Regions from separate parts of the Rhodococcus indonesiensis genome, predicted to be linked through region 1. Evidence: riboswitches for the same ligand, from Rfam matches in the RefSeq annotation. Region 1 holds a riboswitch; the other holds the start of a gene.

Region 1 (7,415 bases):
ACCGGCAACGCGACCGGCGCGCGACTCACCCTGGGCCGGCCGGCCTTGATCGTGGTGCGCTGCACCGCGGCCGTGACGGTGGTCGCGGCGCTGGCCGCCGCGACGGGCAGCCTGTTCACCGCGGCGCTGGTGGCGCTGGTGGGGGCCTGCGCGAGCGCCCTGGCGAAGGTGTCGCTGGATGCGTCCCTGCAGCAGGACCTCCCGGAGGAGTCCATCGCGTCCGGGTTCGGTCGTTCGGAGACGGTGCTGCAACTGAGCTGGGTGTTCGGTGGGGCGCTGGGGGTGCTGCTGCCCACCGAGTACTGGCTCGGGTTCACCGTGATCACGGTCGTGCTGGCCCTCGGGCTGACGCAGACGATCCTCACCTACCGTGGAGGCACCGTCGTTCCGGGCTTCGGAGGCAAACGCCCGGAACACGCCACCCAGGAGACCACCGGTCGCATCCCGCGGCCAGGCGGACGTACGACGAGAAACGGAACCCGATGAGACTGCACCCCCGGACGAAGAAGACGATCGCGATCCTGGTGGTCGTGGCGCTGATCGCGATCGGCGGGCTCACCGCGGTCGTGGTCTCCCTCGTCCGGTCGGCACCGCCGAGCCTGCCCACGGTGACGGCGTATGCGCAGGGCCGTACGGTCACGGTCGATCCCGGCCTGTGCAGCGCCGACGGCACGTGCGCCGGCCTGGAGGCGGTGATGCTCGAGGTCCCGGCCGGCATGCCGCTGCAGTTGTCGCTGCCGTCGGAGATCGCGGAGTCCGACTGGCGGCTCAACGTCACCTACGGCGATCCGCGCACCGGTGAGATCTTCGAGGGGTTCCGTGACTACACGCCCGGTCAGGCCCGTGCCGTGACGGTGCCGTCCGATCCCGGAGCGCAGTTGCTGAACGTGGTGCTGCAGCTGCCCGCGACCGGGGAGCAGGCGCCGGTCTGGGCCATCCAGACGTTCTGAGCCACAACGCGCACGCGTTCCGAGCCACAACGCGCACGCGTTCCGAGCCACAGCGCACGCGAGAGGGGCCTTCCGGTGCTGCACCGGAAGGCCCCTCTCGCTCAGGCGTCAGGCGTCGAGTTCGCGCGCGACGGCGCGCATGACCTCGGAGATCCGCTGGGCGGTCTTGCGCTCGGGATGACGGCCCCTGCGCAGCTCCGGCTGCACGGTGGCCTCGAGGAGCTTGATCATGTCCTCGACCATGCCGTGCAGTTCGTCGGGGGTGTGCCGCTTCTGGGGGGCCGCCTCGCGCCGGCCACCCTGACGGACCGACGGCAACGGCTCGAGCAGTTTCAGACTGAGGGCCTGCGGCCCGCGGCGGCCCGCGGCCATGCCGAACTCGACCCGCTGCCCCGGCTTGAGGCCCTCGACCCCGGCCGGGAGCGCGGACGCGCGTACGTAGACGTCCTCGCCCTCCTCCTGGGACAGGAAGCCGAAGCCCTTCTCCACGTCGTACCACTTCACCTTGCCGGTAGGCACTGCGTTCACCCGCTCCTCGACAGCCGTGCCCCGCAGGGCACGAGTGGATATGCAAAACAACGCGCCCCGCTTCGAGTGCGGGACGCGCAGACATGCGTCAGTGTACCCGTGGCGGAGTCCGCTTCCGAAAGTCCGGCGAAGGCGCGCCGGGCCGCGGAAGCACTACGGTGGAACGCGTGGGTACCTCCAGTTCTTCCGTACCGGGCAACGGCCTGCTCAAGGCCGCGCTGGCCTGCTTCGCGGTCGGGGTCGTCGCCGTCGTGGCGATCTTCCTGACCCCCGTCGTCACCGACGGCCGGCCGGGCCTGGTCCTGTATCTGCTGACTCTCGCCTGGCCGCTCGGTTTCGTGCTGGCCTTGACCTTCGCGCTGCGCTCCGGCCGGCGCGCCCGCGGAAGGGACCGCACGTGAGGATTCTGCTCAACATCATCTGGCTGGTCTTCGGCGGCCTGTGGCTGGCGCTGGGGTACTTCGTGGCGGGCCTGATCTGCTTCGTGCTGATCATCACCATCCCGTTCGGCATCGCGGCGTTCCGCATCGGCGTGTACGCGCTGTGGCCGTTCGGCAAGACGGTGGTGGACAAGCCCACAGCGGGGGCGGGTTCGCTGATCGGCAACGTGATCTGGGTGGTCGTCGCCGGCATCTGGCTCGCCCTGGGGCACGTCGTGACGGCGATCGCGATGGCGATCACGATCATCGGCATCCCGCTGGCGCTCGCGAATCTGAAGATGGTGCCGATCTCGCTGATGCCGCTCGGGAAGGACATCGTCCCGGTGGACAACCGGCCGGGTTACGTGTGACGTTCCTCACATAACGCGGGAATAACGGGGAGGTCGCAGACCGGAACCGGCGATGGACTTTCGGCCCTACCTGCGACTTCATCGCGCCACACCGGCCACCTCTGCATCGTGCGTGCGACGCCCGGCGTTATCAATTGGTGACAATCACCGTCCCGAGCCGTTACCGTCGTGTCCGGCCGGTTGGTTCGGCCACCCCGGGTCCGTCGCGCCAAATCCTGCTCCGCGGAATCCCGGTGTCCCGACGAACGATCCACGGGAGCAGGAAGCGGGGGACCCACACGGTCTCCCAGGGAACACCGATTCCCAGGAGGCACCCGGATCGTCGCCACGGCGACGGTCCTCGGGGTGAAGCCGAATCGCCCACCGGCGAGGAGGCCGGGCTACCTCTTCAGCCCGAACCCGACAGCTGACCTCGCAGGCGCGTACGGAGAGGAACCGGAGCCGACATGAGCGGACGCCATCGCAAACCCACCAACACCGGCCGCACCGTCGCCAAGTTCGCGCTGACCAGCGCCGTTCTCGGCGTCACGGGCGTCGCCTTCAGCGGCACCGCCAACGCCGCTCCCGACTCCGACTGGGATCGCCTCGCGCAGTGCGAGTCCGGCGGCAACTGGGGCATCAACACCGGCAACGGCTACCAGGGTGGCCTGCAGTTCTCCCCCAGCACGTGGAACGCCTACGGCGGCGGCGAGTACGCCGCGACCGCCAACCAGGCCAGCCGTGAAGAGCAGATCGTCGTCGCCGAGCGAGTGCTGGCCGGCCAGGGCTGGGGCGCATGGCCGTCCTGCTCCTCGAGCCTCGGCCTGAGCAGTGCGCCGACGCAGCGCAGCGCGCCGTCCACGAGCGCCGGCACCGTCCAGAACACCCCGGTCGTCGAGGCCGCCCCCGAGGCACCCGAGGTGCCTGCGCTGCCCGCCGAGGCCCAGGGCCTGCGGGCCGGTTTCGAACAGGGTCTCGACGCCCTGCGCCAGGCCGGCATCGCCGTCGACCAGAACCTCGTCGACGCGGTCAACGCCGCCCTGCCGAGCTGACACCCGGCACAGCCGCACGAAAGAGCCCCGCACCTGCAGGTGCGGGGCTCTTTCGCAATCCGGATCAGCGGTTGATGACGGTGCGGGGATGGGTGTACGGGAGGGCGTCGACGGGCAGCGGGAACTCCATCTCCTCACCGTACGGGGACAGCGGGCCGGAACGAGTCGAGGACAACTCGGTGACGGCATGGTCCCCGTCCGCCACCTTGGGCCACCCCGGATCGACGTACTGCTTCTTCGAATTGTCAGCCATGCGCTCATTTTGGCAGGCAGGTTCACGGACAGCCACTTCAGGTCTCTAATCTTGGTGTCGATGACCGCCACCGACCCCGCCGCGCCGGAGACCGGCCCGGAGTCACTCGCCCGCTGGCTCGCCGACCGCCGCGACGCCGACCTCGGCGAGTTGCTGCGCGCCCGCCCCGACCTGGTGGTCCCGCCACCCGCCACGATGACCGTCCTGGCCGGCCGCGCACAGCAGCGTGCTTCGGTGTTCCGCGCCGCCGACGAGCTCTCCGTCCTCGACTTCGGGGTGGTCGAGGCCCTGACCCGGCTGGGGGCCGACCGGGAGCCCGTCACGCGACGCGCTCTGCTCGACTCCCTCTCCGGTCGTGTCACCGCCAAGAACGTCGACCGTTCCCTCGAGGCCCTGCGCCGGCTCTCCTTCGTGTGGGGCCCGGCCGACGGGCTGCGGGTCGTCGAGGCCGCCGCCGCGACGGTGCCGTGGCGCCTCGGCCGCGGCCCCGACCCCGACCAGCTGCCCGACGAACTCGGTACCGTCCTCGCCGGCCTCGACCCGGCCCGGCGCAGCCTGCTCGACACGCTGGCGCGCACCTCCCCCGTCGGGCGGACCCGCGACGCCGCCCCCGGCACCCCCGCCGACCGGCCCGTGCAGCGCCTGATCGCGGCCGGGCTGCTGATCCGGCTCGACGACGAGACCGTCGAGCTGCCGCACCGCGTCGGTCAGGCGCTGCGCGAGGAGGCGCCGTTCGACCCCGCCACCCTCACCCCGCCCCGGCCGCTGCCCGCGACGCACGTCGTCGCCGACGTCAACGCCACCGCGGCGGGTGCCGCCCTCGAGCTGCTGCGGCACTGCGAGAACCTGATCGACGCGCTCGGAGCCCTCCCCGCTCCCGCTCTCAAGTCCGGGGGTCTCGGGGTGCGGGAACTGCGTCGCCTCGCCAAGACGGTCGACGTGGACGAGCAGCTCGCCGCGCTGCTCGTCGAGGTGCTCGCCGCCGCCGGCCTGATCGCGCGGGGCATGCCGCAGCCGGCGCCGACCACGGACGTCGACGACTACTGGGCGCCGACCACCGCCGCCGACGGCTGGTCGAACGCACCCCCCGCGCAGCGCTGGGCCGTGCTCGCCGGCGCGTGGCTCGACGCGCCGCGCCGCATGTGGCTCGTCGGGCGCCGCGACGCGACGGACAAGCCGATCGCCGCACTCTCCGACGAGGTCCGGTCCACCGCCGCACCCCGAGAGCGACGTCTGCTGCTCGAGCTGCTCGCCGAGGTACCCGGGTCGGCGCCCGACGCGGAGGTGGCACGAGCCGTGCTGGCCTGGCGGCGGCCGCGGTGGGCGGCCCGGCTCGGCGGTGACACGGTGGCCGAGACGCTGCGCGAAGCGACGGCATTGGCCGTCGTCGCGCACGGTGCTCTCGCCTCCCCCGGTAAGGCGCTGCTGCACGGCGGCGACCCCGACGCCGAGATGGCCGCGGTCCTGCCCGAGCCGGTCGACTACGTGCTCGTCCAGGCCGACCTGACGGTGGTCGCGCCCGGTCCGCTGGTACCCGAACTCGCGGACCGCATCGCTCTGGTCGCCGACGTCGAGTCGGCGGGCGCCGCGACCGTGTACCGGGTGACCGAGGCCGGCGTGCGCCGCGCCCTGGATGCCGGCACCGGCGCCGCCGACCTGCACGCCCTGTTCGCCACGCATTCGCGAACGCCGGTCCCCCAGGCGCTGACCTACCTGATCGACGACGTCGCCCGCCGTCACGGCCGGCTCCGCGCCGGGGTCGCCGCCTCGTTCGTCCGCTCCGACGACCCCGCGCTGCTGGCCGAGGTACTCCGGCACCCCGTCGCCGTCCACCTCGCCCTGCGTGCCGTCGCGCCGACGGTCGCGATCTCGCAGGCGCCGCTGGCGGAGGTGCTCGCCGAGCTGCGCGGTGCGGGATTTGCGCCGGCGGGCGAGGACGCAACCGGTGCGGTGCTCGATCTGCGGCCGCGAGGCGCACGGGTGTCGGTGCCGCGGGCACGGCCCCGTTACGCCGGCCCGACCCCACCGACCGGGGAGCAGCTCGACAACCTGATCCGCACGCTGCGCGCCGGGGACCGGGCCGCGGCCGCCCCGCGTGGGACCACGGTCCGTGGTGACGGCTCCCGCACCGGCGGTGCCGCGACGATGGCACTGCTGCAGCTCGCCGCGCGCGACAAGCGCAGCGTCCGGATCGGCTACGTCGACGCGCAGGGTGTCGCCACTCATCGCATCGTCGATCCGGTCGCCGTCGGCGGCGGACAGCTCGAGGCGTTCGACCCGGCCGCGGGCACGGTCCGCAGTTTCGTGCTGCACCGCATCACCACGGTCGCCCTCGTCGACTGACGGCGGCGGTGGCGGCCCGGCCGTCCCGCCTGGAGAATGGAGAGGTTGTTCTCTGTTCCCGTGCTAGGAGGCGTCCGTGCCCGACGGACCGTTGATCGTCCAGTCCGACAAGACCCTGCTCCTCGAAGTCGACCATGCGCTCGCCAACGAGGCCCGACAGGCGATCGCTCCGTTCGCCGAACTCGAACGCGCCCCCGAGCACGTGCACACCTACCGCGTCACCCCCCTGGCGTTGTGGAACGCCCGGGCCGCGGGGCACGACGCCGAGCAGGTCGTCGACGCGCTCGTCACCCACTCCCGGTTCGCCGTCCCGCAGCCGCTGCTCGTCGACATCGTCGACACCATGGCCCGCTACGGACGGCTGCAGCTGGTGAAGAACCCCGCGCACGGTCTGACCCTGGTCAGCCTCGACCGGGCAGTGCTCGAGGAGGTGATGCGCAACAAGAAGATCGCCCCGATGCTCGGCGCCCGCATCGACGACGACACCGTGATCGTGCATCCGAGCGAGCGCGGCCGGCTCAAGCAGGTGCTGCTCAAGGTCGGCTGGCCCGCCGAGGACCTCGCCGGCTACGTCGACGGGGAGGCGCACGCGATCAGCCTCGACTTCGAGTCCCACCCCTGGCATCTGCGGGACTACCAGGAGATGGCCGCGGACTCGTTCTGGGCCGGCGGCTCCGGTGTGGTCGTGCTGCCCTGCGGCGCGGGCAAGACGATGGTGGGTGCGGCCGCGATGGCCAAGGCCGGTGCCACCACCTTGATCCTGGTGACCAACACCGTGGCGGGACGGCAGTGGAAGCGCGAACTGATCGCGCGCACGTCTCTCACCGAGGAGGAGATCGGCGAGTACTCCGGGGAGAAGAAGGAGATCCGCCCGGTCACCATCGCCACCTACCAGGTGATCACCCGCAAGTCGAAGGGCGAGTACCGCAACCTCGAGCTGTTCGACTCCCGCGACTGGGGGCTGATGATCTACGACGAGGTGCATCTGCTGCCCGCACCGGTGTTCCGGATGACCGCCGATCTGCAGTCCCGGCGCCGGCTCGGCCTCACTGCGACGCTCGTGCGCGAGGACGGCCGCGAGGGCGACGTGTTCTCGCTGATCGGCCCCAAGCGCTACGACGCGCCGTGGAAGGACATCGAGGCGCAGGGCTGGATCGCGCCCGCGGAGTGCGTCGAGGTGCGGGTGACCCTGACCGACGCGGAACGGATGGCATACGCGGTCGCCGAGCCCGAGGAACGGTACAAGTTGTGCTCGACCGCGCACACGAAGATCGCGGTGGTGAAGTCGATCCTCGACCGGCACCGCGACTCCCCCACCCTGATCATCGGCGCGTATCTCGATCAGCTCGACGAGCTGGGCGAGGCGCTGGACGCCCCGGTGATCAAGGGCTCGACCCGGAACAAGGAGCGCGAGGAGCTGTTCGACCGCTTCCGCGCCGGTGAGCTGAAGGTGCTCGTCGTGTCCAAGGTCGCGAACTTCTCGATCGACCTGCCCGAGGCCTCCGTGGCGGTGCAGGTGT
Region 2 (7,415 bases), 2.0 Mb from region 1:
GCGCCGAACCACACGGTCTCGCAGCCGCGGTCGGTCATGAGCTGGGCCGCCCGCCGCGCCACGGCGGGGGTCGGCAACATCAGGGTCGTGGGGTGGCGGACGACCTCGAAGGGTTGCCGGGCGTCGAACTTCACGTGACTGTCCCCGCGCCATCGCGGAGCGTAGACGACGAGGTCGTCCGGCGGCACCTGGGCCGCGAACGCTTGCAGATAGGACTGGATCCCCCCGGGCCGGGGCGGAAAGTCGTTGGTGACCAGCAGCGTTCGGGGCATGCGCTCACGGTAGGCGGTGCTGCGGGCGGCCCCGGCGGCGGGTCAGCCGACGGGTGCCGGCACCTGCGTTTCGAGCCGGCCCCGCCATCGGTCGACGAGCTGCTCCACGTCCACACCGAGCACGTCGCCGACGGCGGCGTCGAGTTCCCGGGGGTCGGCAGGCCCGGCGGCCAGCCGCCGGTACAGCGCGGTGAGCCGCTCGCTGCCGAACTCCTCGGCGACGAACGTCGCGATCGACCATGCGCTCTCGTACGCCAGGCGCGCGCCGTCGCCGGCGAAGTCGGCGTCCGCGGGCAGCGTGGTCGGCGCCCCGCGCTCGGCGACCACGGCGGCGAGGGTGGGCGCGATCGCGGCGAGATCGCCGCCGGTGCCGCGGTAGCCGACGTAGTCGGCATAGCCTTCGAGGATCCACAGCGGTGACCCGTCGACGGTGTCGGTGCGCGCCGCGACGTGGGTGAGTTCGTGACGCAGGATCGCCCGCAGGCCCGCCCGGTCCAGCCGCTGCTCCGCGGCGGGACTGAAGACGATGCGCTGACCGGTGGTCTCGCCCCGCTCGTGATCGACGGCGTCGGACACCGCGACGGCAGCGATGTCCGCGCCGTTGTAGCGGCTGCCGACCTGGGTGGTGAACTCGTCGTGCGAGGCGGTGACGAGCACGAGGGCGCGGCGGGGCCATCCGGTTCCCCACACGGCGTCCACGGCCTCGACGGCGGCGGCGAGTTCGGCGGCGATGTCGGCGACGAGGGACGAGTGCTCGGGATGGCCCACGACGAGGGACCGGCTCCCGGCTCCGGTGTCCACGGCCCGGACCTCGAGTGGGCCGTAGTCCCACGGCCCCCGCCAGGTGGTGGTTTCCGCGCCCGGCAGCGGGCGGTCGTCGACGAGGTGCCACTGCTCCCCCCGGCGGGCGAGGACCACCGTCACGGGCTTGCGCGTCGGTTCGTCGTCGATCCCTTCGACGGCGTAGCGCAGCAGGACGGTGAGGGCACGGGCCTCGTCGGCGCCGAGCCGGGCCGCCAGGTCGTCGGGGACGTCGGTGCCGAGGTCCGGACCGAGCTCGTAGGCGAAGTCCGCCAGCGGCAACGCGGCGAGGGCCTCCGCGCGGCGGACCTCCGCGTCGAGCAGTCCCGGGCGGGCGCGGGGATCCACGACGGTGGCGAGTACCGCCGGGTCGGCGGTGCGCACGGCCCGGGACCATGTGTCGAGCAGTTCCTGCACGGCCCGGTGCGAGCCCGGTTCCGCCGGGCCGTCGTCGGGCGTGAACGCGAGCGAGAGGCCGACGGCCAGGACCGCGACGACCAGTCCGGCGACGCCGAGCCGCTCCCACCGGCGGCTGCCAGGGGGGCGGGGCGACGAATCGGGCGCGGGCACGGCGGCCAGTGTAGGTCGCGCCCACGACGGCGCCGCGGGGGCGGCGCGGCGGACGTCAGTACCGGCGGGCGTTGTGGAACGGCATCCGGTCCATCGGGGCGACCTTGACCGGCACTCCGTAGGTGGAGGCGTGCAGGACGTTGCCGTTACCCGCGTACAGCCCCACGTGCGAGGCGTCGTCGTAGAAGGTCACGACGTCGCCGGGTCGGAGCTGATCGCGCGGGACGGGGGTGCCCCCCTGCGCCTGGGCCTGACTCGACCGCGGCAGGTCCTTGCCGATCTGCTTGTAGGCCCACACCACCAGACCGGAGCAGTCGAACTCGGAGGGACCGGCGGCACCCCAGCTGTACGGGCTGCCGATCCGGGTCATGCCGGCTTGCAGGGCACCGCTGCCGCTGCCGGGGGCCAGGCTCGACAGGATCTTCTCGGCATCGAATCCCGGGGGGAACGGGGTGCCGGCGAGGGTGGCCTTCTCCTCGGCGCTCAGGTCGGCGAACGCGGCGAGCACCTCGTCGATCCGGGCCTCGAGTTCGCTCTGCTGCCGCTGCAGTTCGTCCCGCACGACCTGGGCCTGCTCGGCGGCGGCGCGCGCCTGGTCGGCCGAGCGCTGGGAGGCCAGCGCAGCCTCCGTGGCCGCGGCCGACGCGGTGCGGAATCCCGCGACCTGGTCGGCGGTCTGGTGGGCGATGACGTCGAGCGCCGCCATCTGGTCGAGCAGCTGCTGGGGCGACTCGCTGACCATCAGAGCGAACAACCGGTTGGTGCGGGCGCCGCGATAGTTGGCGACGGCGAGCTTGTCCACCGTGGGCCGGAAGACGGCGAGTTCCGCTTCCGCGGCGGCCAGCACCTCCCGGTCGCGCGTCAGAGCCGCGTCGGCGGCGCGCTGGGCCTCGACCTTCGCGTCGAGGTCGATTCCGGCGTTGTGCAGCGCCTCGGTGGTCTGCTCGGACTTGCGTGACAGCTCGGCCAGCCGCTCCAGTGCGGCGGTGGGGCTCTCCCCCACCGGGTCGGCGCCGGCCGGGGCGGCCACCGAGAACACCGCGAGGAGCACCCCGATCACCAGCGCCCGAAGCGACGGTTTCGTCCAGTCCACCACCACGGGACCAGGTCCTTTCGTTCGACGTTGCGCACCCGTTACCCGAAAAATCTCGATCAGGTTACGGAAGGGCTCCGGGTCGTGTCTACCCGCCGGTAGCTCCGGCTGCGCCGGGCAGTGCGGCCCCGGAGCGCCAGCGGGGGCGGACCGGCGTCGACCGGTCCGCCCCCGCTGCACTGCGTGACAGTCGTGGAGTCGTCGCTCAGTAGCGGCGGGCCCCGTCGACCGGCATCGAGTTCATCGGAGCGATCTTCACGGGCTGACCCGAGGTCGACGCGTGGATGACGTTGCCGTTGCCGATGTAGATGCCGGAGTGGCCACCGCCGTAGAACGACACGACGTCGCCGGGCTGCAGGGCGGAGACGTCCACGGCCCGGCCGGCGGAGGCCTGGTCGTAACTGGTGCGCGGCAGGTTCAGACCGGCCTGCTTGTAGGCCCACTGCACCAGTCCGGAGCAGTCGAAGGCATCAGGACCGGCGGCGCCGTAGACGTAGGGGGCGCCGAGCTTGCTGTGGGCTGCGTCCACGGCGCGCTGGGCAACCGAGGTCACCGGCGCGCTGAAGGGCGCGGCCGGAGCCGGTGCGGCACCCTGCGGGGCCGGCGGGACGAGGTTGGTGACCTCCGGCGGAAGGGTCACGCCGGCCGGCAGGTCGAACGAGCCGACGCCGGGAATGGTGATCGGCTCCGCGAGGGCGGGACCGGCCGAGACGGTGACCGCACCGAGAGCGAGGGCACCGGCAACGACAGCGCGCCGGACGGTGCGCTTGGAAATCTGAGACGCCACGAGGGGTTTGCTCCATTTCTTCCGTTCGTCCGCCGACCGAGTTAGCTGACGGGTTCGGGCTGGGAAGATCAGCCCTACCCCTCGTTCCGCGGTGACGGTCGGAGGGGATTCACCCCAGAGGACAACGTGGGTCCCCGGCTCGGGCACCCGCTGTGGATGCGCCGATTAGGCGGTGACCGAGCGGCGTCTCCCCTCTGGTGGTTCGACATCCTCACCGCTTGGTCTCGAAAAGATTACGAAATCGCATCGGAGGATGTCGAGCTTCGACGCTTCATGGGCCGCAGATTGACAGATATGCCCGATTCGGGCCGCACGACCCCGGCCGCGCGATCACGGAAACGTAACGGTCGGTTCGAGGGCGACGGCCCCGGCGGCGGTGGCCGGCACGCCCCGGGGCCCGCCACCGGCCCGCTGACACGTCGTCGCAGGTCCCGCGGGCGATCTCCGCGGCGAGGACGCCTGCGACACCGCCCGTCGCGGCGACACGCCCCACCGTGCCACCCGGGTCGCTACCCCGTCGGGGCGGCGCCCACACCCACACGGGTGATCGACGATGTGATCCTCGTCTCGTCGAGCCGGGTCCGGGCCTCCGACCCTCTTTTTCCCTCCGGTTGGTGCCGGATCCCACTCCCCGCGGTGTCGGACCCGGCTCCTACCCTGACGACGTGACCGTGCCCCGACGACCCGACCCTGCCGTCGGGGTGCAGCTCGGGTTCGACGAACTGGACACGCCGTTGCGGGAGACGCTGTTCGTCGTCGTCGACCTCGAGACCACCGGCGGCAGCTCCACGGACGACGCCATCACGGAGATCGGCGCGGTCAAGATCCGCGGCGGTGAAGTACTCGGTGAGTTCGCCACGCTCGTCGACCCGGGCCGGTCGATCCCGCCGAACATCGTCCAGCTCACCGGCATCACCACCGCCATGGTGTGTTCCGCGCCCCGGATCGAGCAGGTCCTGCCGTCGTTCCTCGAGTTCGCCGCAGGGGCCGTGCTCGTCGCGCACAACGCGGGCTTCGACGTCGGCTTCCTGCGGGCCGCGGCGTCCCGCACCGAAGTCGCGTGGCCGCGGTTCACGGTGCTGTGCACGGTCAAGCTCGCGCGCCGCGTGCTCGGCCGGGACGAGGCCCCGTCCGTGCGACTGTCCGCCCTCGCCGAGTTGTTCCGCGTGTCCACCACGCCCACGCACCGCGCGCTCGACGACGCCCGGGCCACCGTCGACGTCCTGCACGCGCTCATCGAGCGCGTCGGGAACCAGGGTGTCCACAGCCTCACCGAACTGCGGGACTACCTGCCGGCGGTCACCGCGGAGCAACGCGCCAAGCGGTCCCTCGCGGCACACCTGCCGCGACGGCCCGGCGTGTACCTGTTCCGCGGGCCCTCCGACGAGGTGCTGTACATCGGTACGGCCGTGGACCTGCGCCGCCGCGTGCGCAACTACTTCACGGGTTCCGAGACCCGGCCCCGGTTGAAGGAGATGGTGGCGCTCACCACCCGGATCGACCACGTCGAATGCGCTCATGCACTCGAGGCCGGGGTGCGGGAGCTGAGACTGCTGGCCGCGCACGCTCCGCCCTACAACCGCCGCTCCAAGTTCCCCGCGCGGGGCTGGTGGATCACCCTCACCGACGAGGCGTTCCCCCGGCTGTCCGTCGTGCGGACGCCCGCCGCGGCTCCACCGCATCCGGTCGGCGGCCCCACGGTCGACGCCGTCGGTCCGTTCTCCTCGCGGGCCGACGCCGTCGCCGTGGCCACGACCGTCGCCGAGTTCTGCCACCTGCGGACCTGCACCCGCCGCATACCCCGCACGAAGCGACACGGCGAGCACTGCCCGCCGGACGCCGTCGGAGCCTGCGCCGCGGCAGCCGCCGGACTGCAGACCCCCGCCGAGTACGCACGGCAAGTGGACCTCGCCCGCGCCCTGCTCCGCGGAGAGGACGACGAGCCGCTGCATCGGATGCGCCGAGGCATCGAACACCTCGGCGCCGCCGAACTGTTCGAGAGCGCGGCCAGGTTGCGCGACCGCACGGCCGACGCCGTGCTCGCACTGCGCCGGACGCAGCGCCTGGCCGCTCTCGCGGCGGTGGACGAGCTGATCGCTGCCCGCCGGCGGGCAGAGGGCGGCTGGGAGTTCGCGGTGATCCGGGCGGGCCGGCTCGCGGGGGCGGGAGTCGCTCCACGCGGCGTCCCGCCGATGCCCGTGGTCGACGCGATCGTCGCGGCAGCCGAGACGGTGCGACCGACGACCGCCCCGCTGCGGGGTGCACTCGTCGAGGAACTCGGACTACTGGTCCGCTGGCTCCACGACGACGGCGTCCGCATCGTCCGAACCACCCAGGGCTGGTCGGAGCCGCTCCGCGGCGCCGGCGCCTGGGCGCAATGGGGCGAACGCGCCCGGACGGCACGTGCCGGGGCCGAACCGGTCCCCGTCGCGCACCCCCTACGCTGAGTGCTCGCCCGCACGTCCGTTCCCGGCAGTCGAGGAGAGCCCATGATCCACGCCATCGTCCTGATCCACGCCGACGCCCACCGGATTCCGGAGACCGCTCAGGCGGTCGCCGATCTGGCCGGTGTCGACAAGGTGTACTCGTGCGCCGGTGACATCGACCTGATCGCGTTGCTGCGGGTGCGGGACCACGAGGAGATCGCCGAGGTCGTCACCCGCGGGATCAACAAGCTCGAGGGCGTGGCCAAGACGGCGACGCACATCGCCTTCCAGTCGTACTCGAGCGCCGATGTCGAGGCCGGGTTCTCGATCGGCGAATAGGACGGAGCCCCGCCCGTCCCGCGTTCACCTCGCGCCGGCGAGCCGGGTGGTCACCGCGATCCGGCGGCGAGCCGGGTGGTCACTTCGGCCCAGCGGGCAAGGACCGCCGCCGCAGCGCCCGAGTCCAGCGCCTCGGCGGCCGTCTGCATCCCCGCTGCCAGGGCACTGGCGAGCGACCCTTCGAACCCCCGGAAGGCGGCGATCGCCCCGGCGGCGTTGAGCAGGACCGCGTCGCGCACCGGCCCGTGCTCGCCGGCGAGGACCGCCCGCGCGATCGCGGCATTGTCGGCGGCGTCGCCGCCGCGCAGCGCTTCGAGCGGCACCCGGGCGACGCCCAGGTCGGTGGGGTCGAGGCTCACGGTGCTCACGTTGCCGTCCCGGACGACGTACACCGTCGACGTCGTGGACGTGGTCAGTTCGTCCAGGCCGTCGTCCCCCCGCACGACGAGAGCCGAGTTGCCCCGCTCGGCGAGGACCCCGGCGACGGTGCCGATCAGCTCCGGGAACGCGCATCCGATCAGCCCGGCGCGGGGCCGGGCCGGGTTGGTCAACGGCCCGAGCACGTTGAACACCGTGGGAATTCCGATCTGCTTGCGCGGGGCGGCCGCGAACCGGAGCGCGGGGTGGTAGACGGGTGCGAAACAGAACCCGATACCGGCCTCGGCGACCGACGCCGCGACGGCCTCGGGACCGAGATCGATGTGCACGCCCAGCGCTTCGAGCACGTCCGCGCCGCCGCTCTTCGACGACGCCGCCCGGTTGCCGTGCTTGACGACCCGGATCCCGCACGCAGCCACCACCAGCGACGCCATGGTGGAGATGTTGACCGTGTTCGCCCGGTCCCCTCCGGTGCCCACGATGTCGACGACGTCGTCGTCCACCGGCACCAGGCGCGCATGGGCGAGCATCGAGTCGGCGAGGCCGAGCAGTTCCTCGGGGGTCTCCCCCTTCATCTTCAGCGCGACGCCGAAGGCGGCGATCTGCGCGGCCGTGGCGTTGTCGGACATGATCTCGTCCATCGCCCACTGGGCCTCCGCCCGGGCGAGGTCGCGTCCGGCGGTGAGCGCACCGAGGACCGCCGGCCAGCTCCGGGCCACCGCATCCGCCTGTAGTCCAGCGTTCATCGC

The links. A riboswitch is a leader RNA that binds a small molecule or an ion and turns the genes downstream of it on or off. The one in region 1 is predicted to bind cyclic di-AMP.
Region 2: it holds a riboswitch for cyclic di-AMP, as region 1 does, so the genes downstream of both, ACM26Y_RS14715 (C40 family peptidase) here and ACM26Y_RS05445 (resuscitation-promoting factor Rpf1 domain-containing protein) in region 1, are expected to answer to the same signal.

Annotation. Positions count from the first base shown of each region.
Region 1 is NZ_CP180630.1:1,154,572-1,161,986, reverse strand. It holds gene ACM26Y_RS05470 (MFS transporter) at 1-486, shown strand, start outside; gene ACM26Y_RS05465 (DUF2771 family protein) at 483-950, shown strand; gene ACM26Y_RS05460 (cold-shock protein) at 1,059-1,469, opposite strand; gene ACM26Y_RS05455 (hypothetical protein) at 1,637-1,879, shown strand; gene ACM26Y_RS05450 (YccF domain-containing protein) at 1,876-2,268, shown strand; cyclic di-AMP (ydaO/yuaA leader) riboswitch at 2,480-2,705, shown strand; gene ACM26Y_RS05445 (resuscitation-promoting factor Rpf1 domain-containing protein) at 2,715-3,299, shown strand; gene ACM26Y_RS05440 (hypothetical protein) at 3,364-3,552, opposite strand; gene ACM26Y_RS05435 (helicase-associated domain-containing protein) at 3,613-5,895, shown strand; gene ACM26Y_RS05430 (DNA repair helicase XPB) at 5,972-7,415, shown strand, end outside.
Region 2 is NZ_CP180630.1:3,198,641-3,206,055, forward strand. It holds gene ACM26Y_RS14700 (glycosyltransferase family 4 protein) at 1-272, opposite strand, end outside; gene ACM26Y_RS14705 (hypothetical protein) at 315-1,643, opposite strand; gene ACM26Y_RS14710 (NlpC/P60 family protein) at 1,699-2,742, opposite strand; gene ACM26Y_RS14715 (C40 family peptidase) at 2,942-3,523, opposite strand; cyclic di-AMP (ydaO/yuaA leader) riboswitch at 3,538-3,705, opposite strand; gene ACM26Y_RS14720 (DEDD exonuclease domain-containing protein) at 4,195-5,970, shown strand; gene ACM26Y_RS14725 (Lrp/AsnC family transcriptional regulator) at 6,013-6,288, shown strand; gene trpD (anthranilate phosphoribosyltransferase) at 6,339-7,412, opposite strand.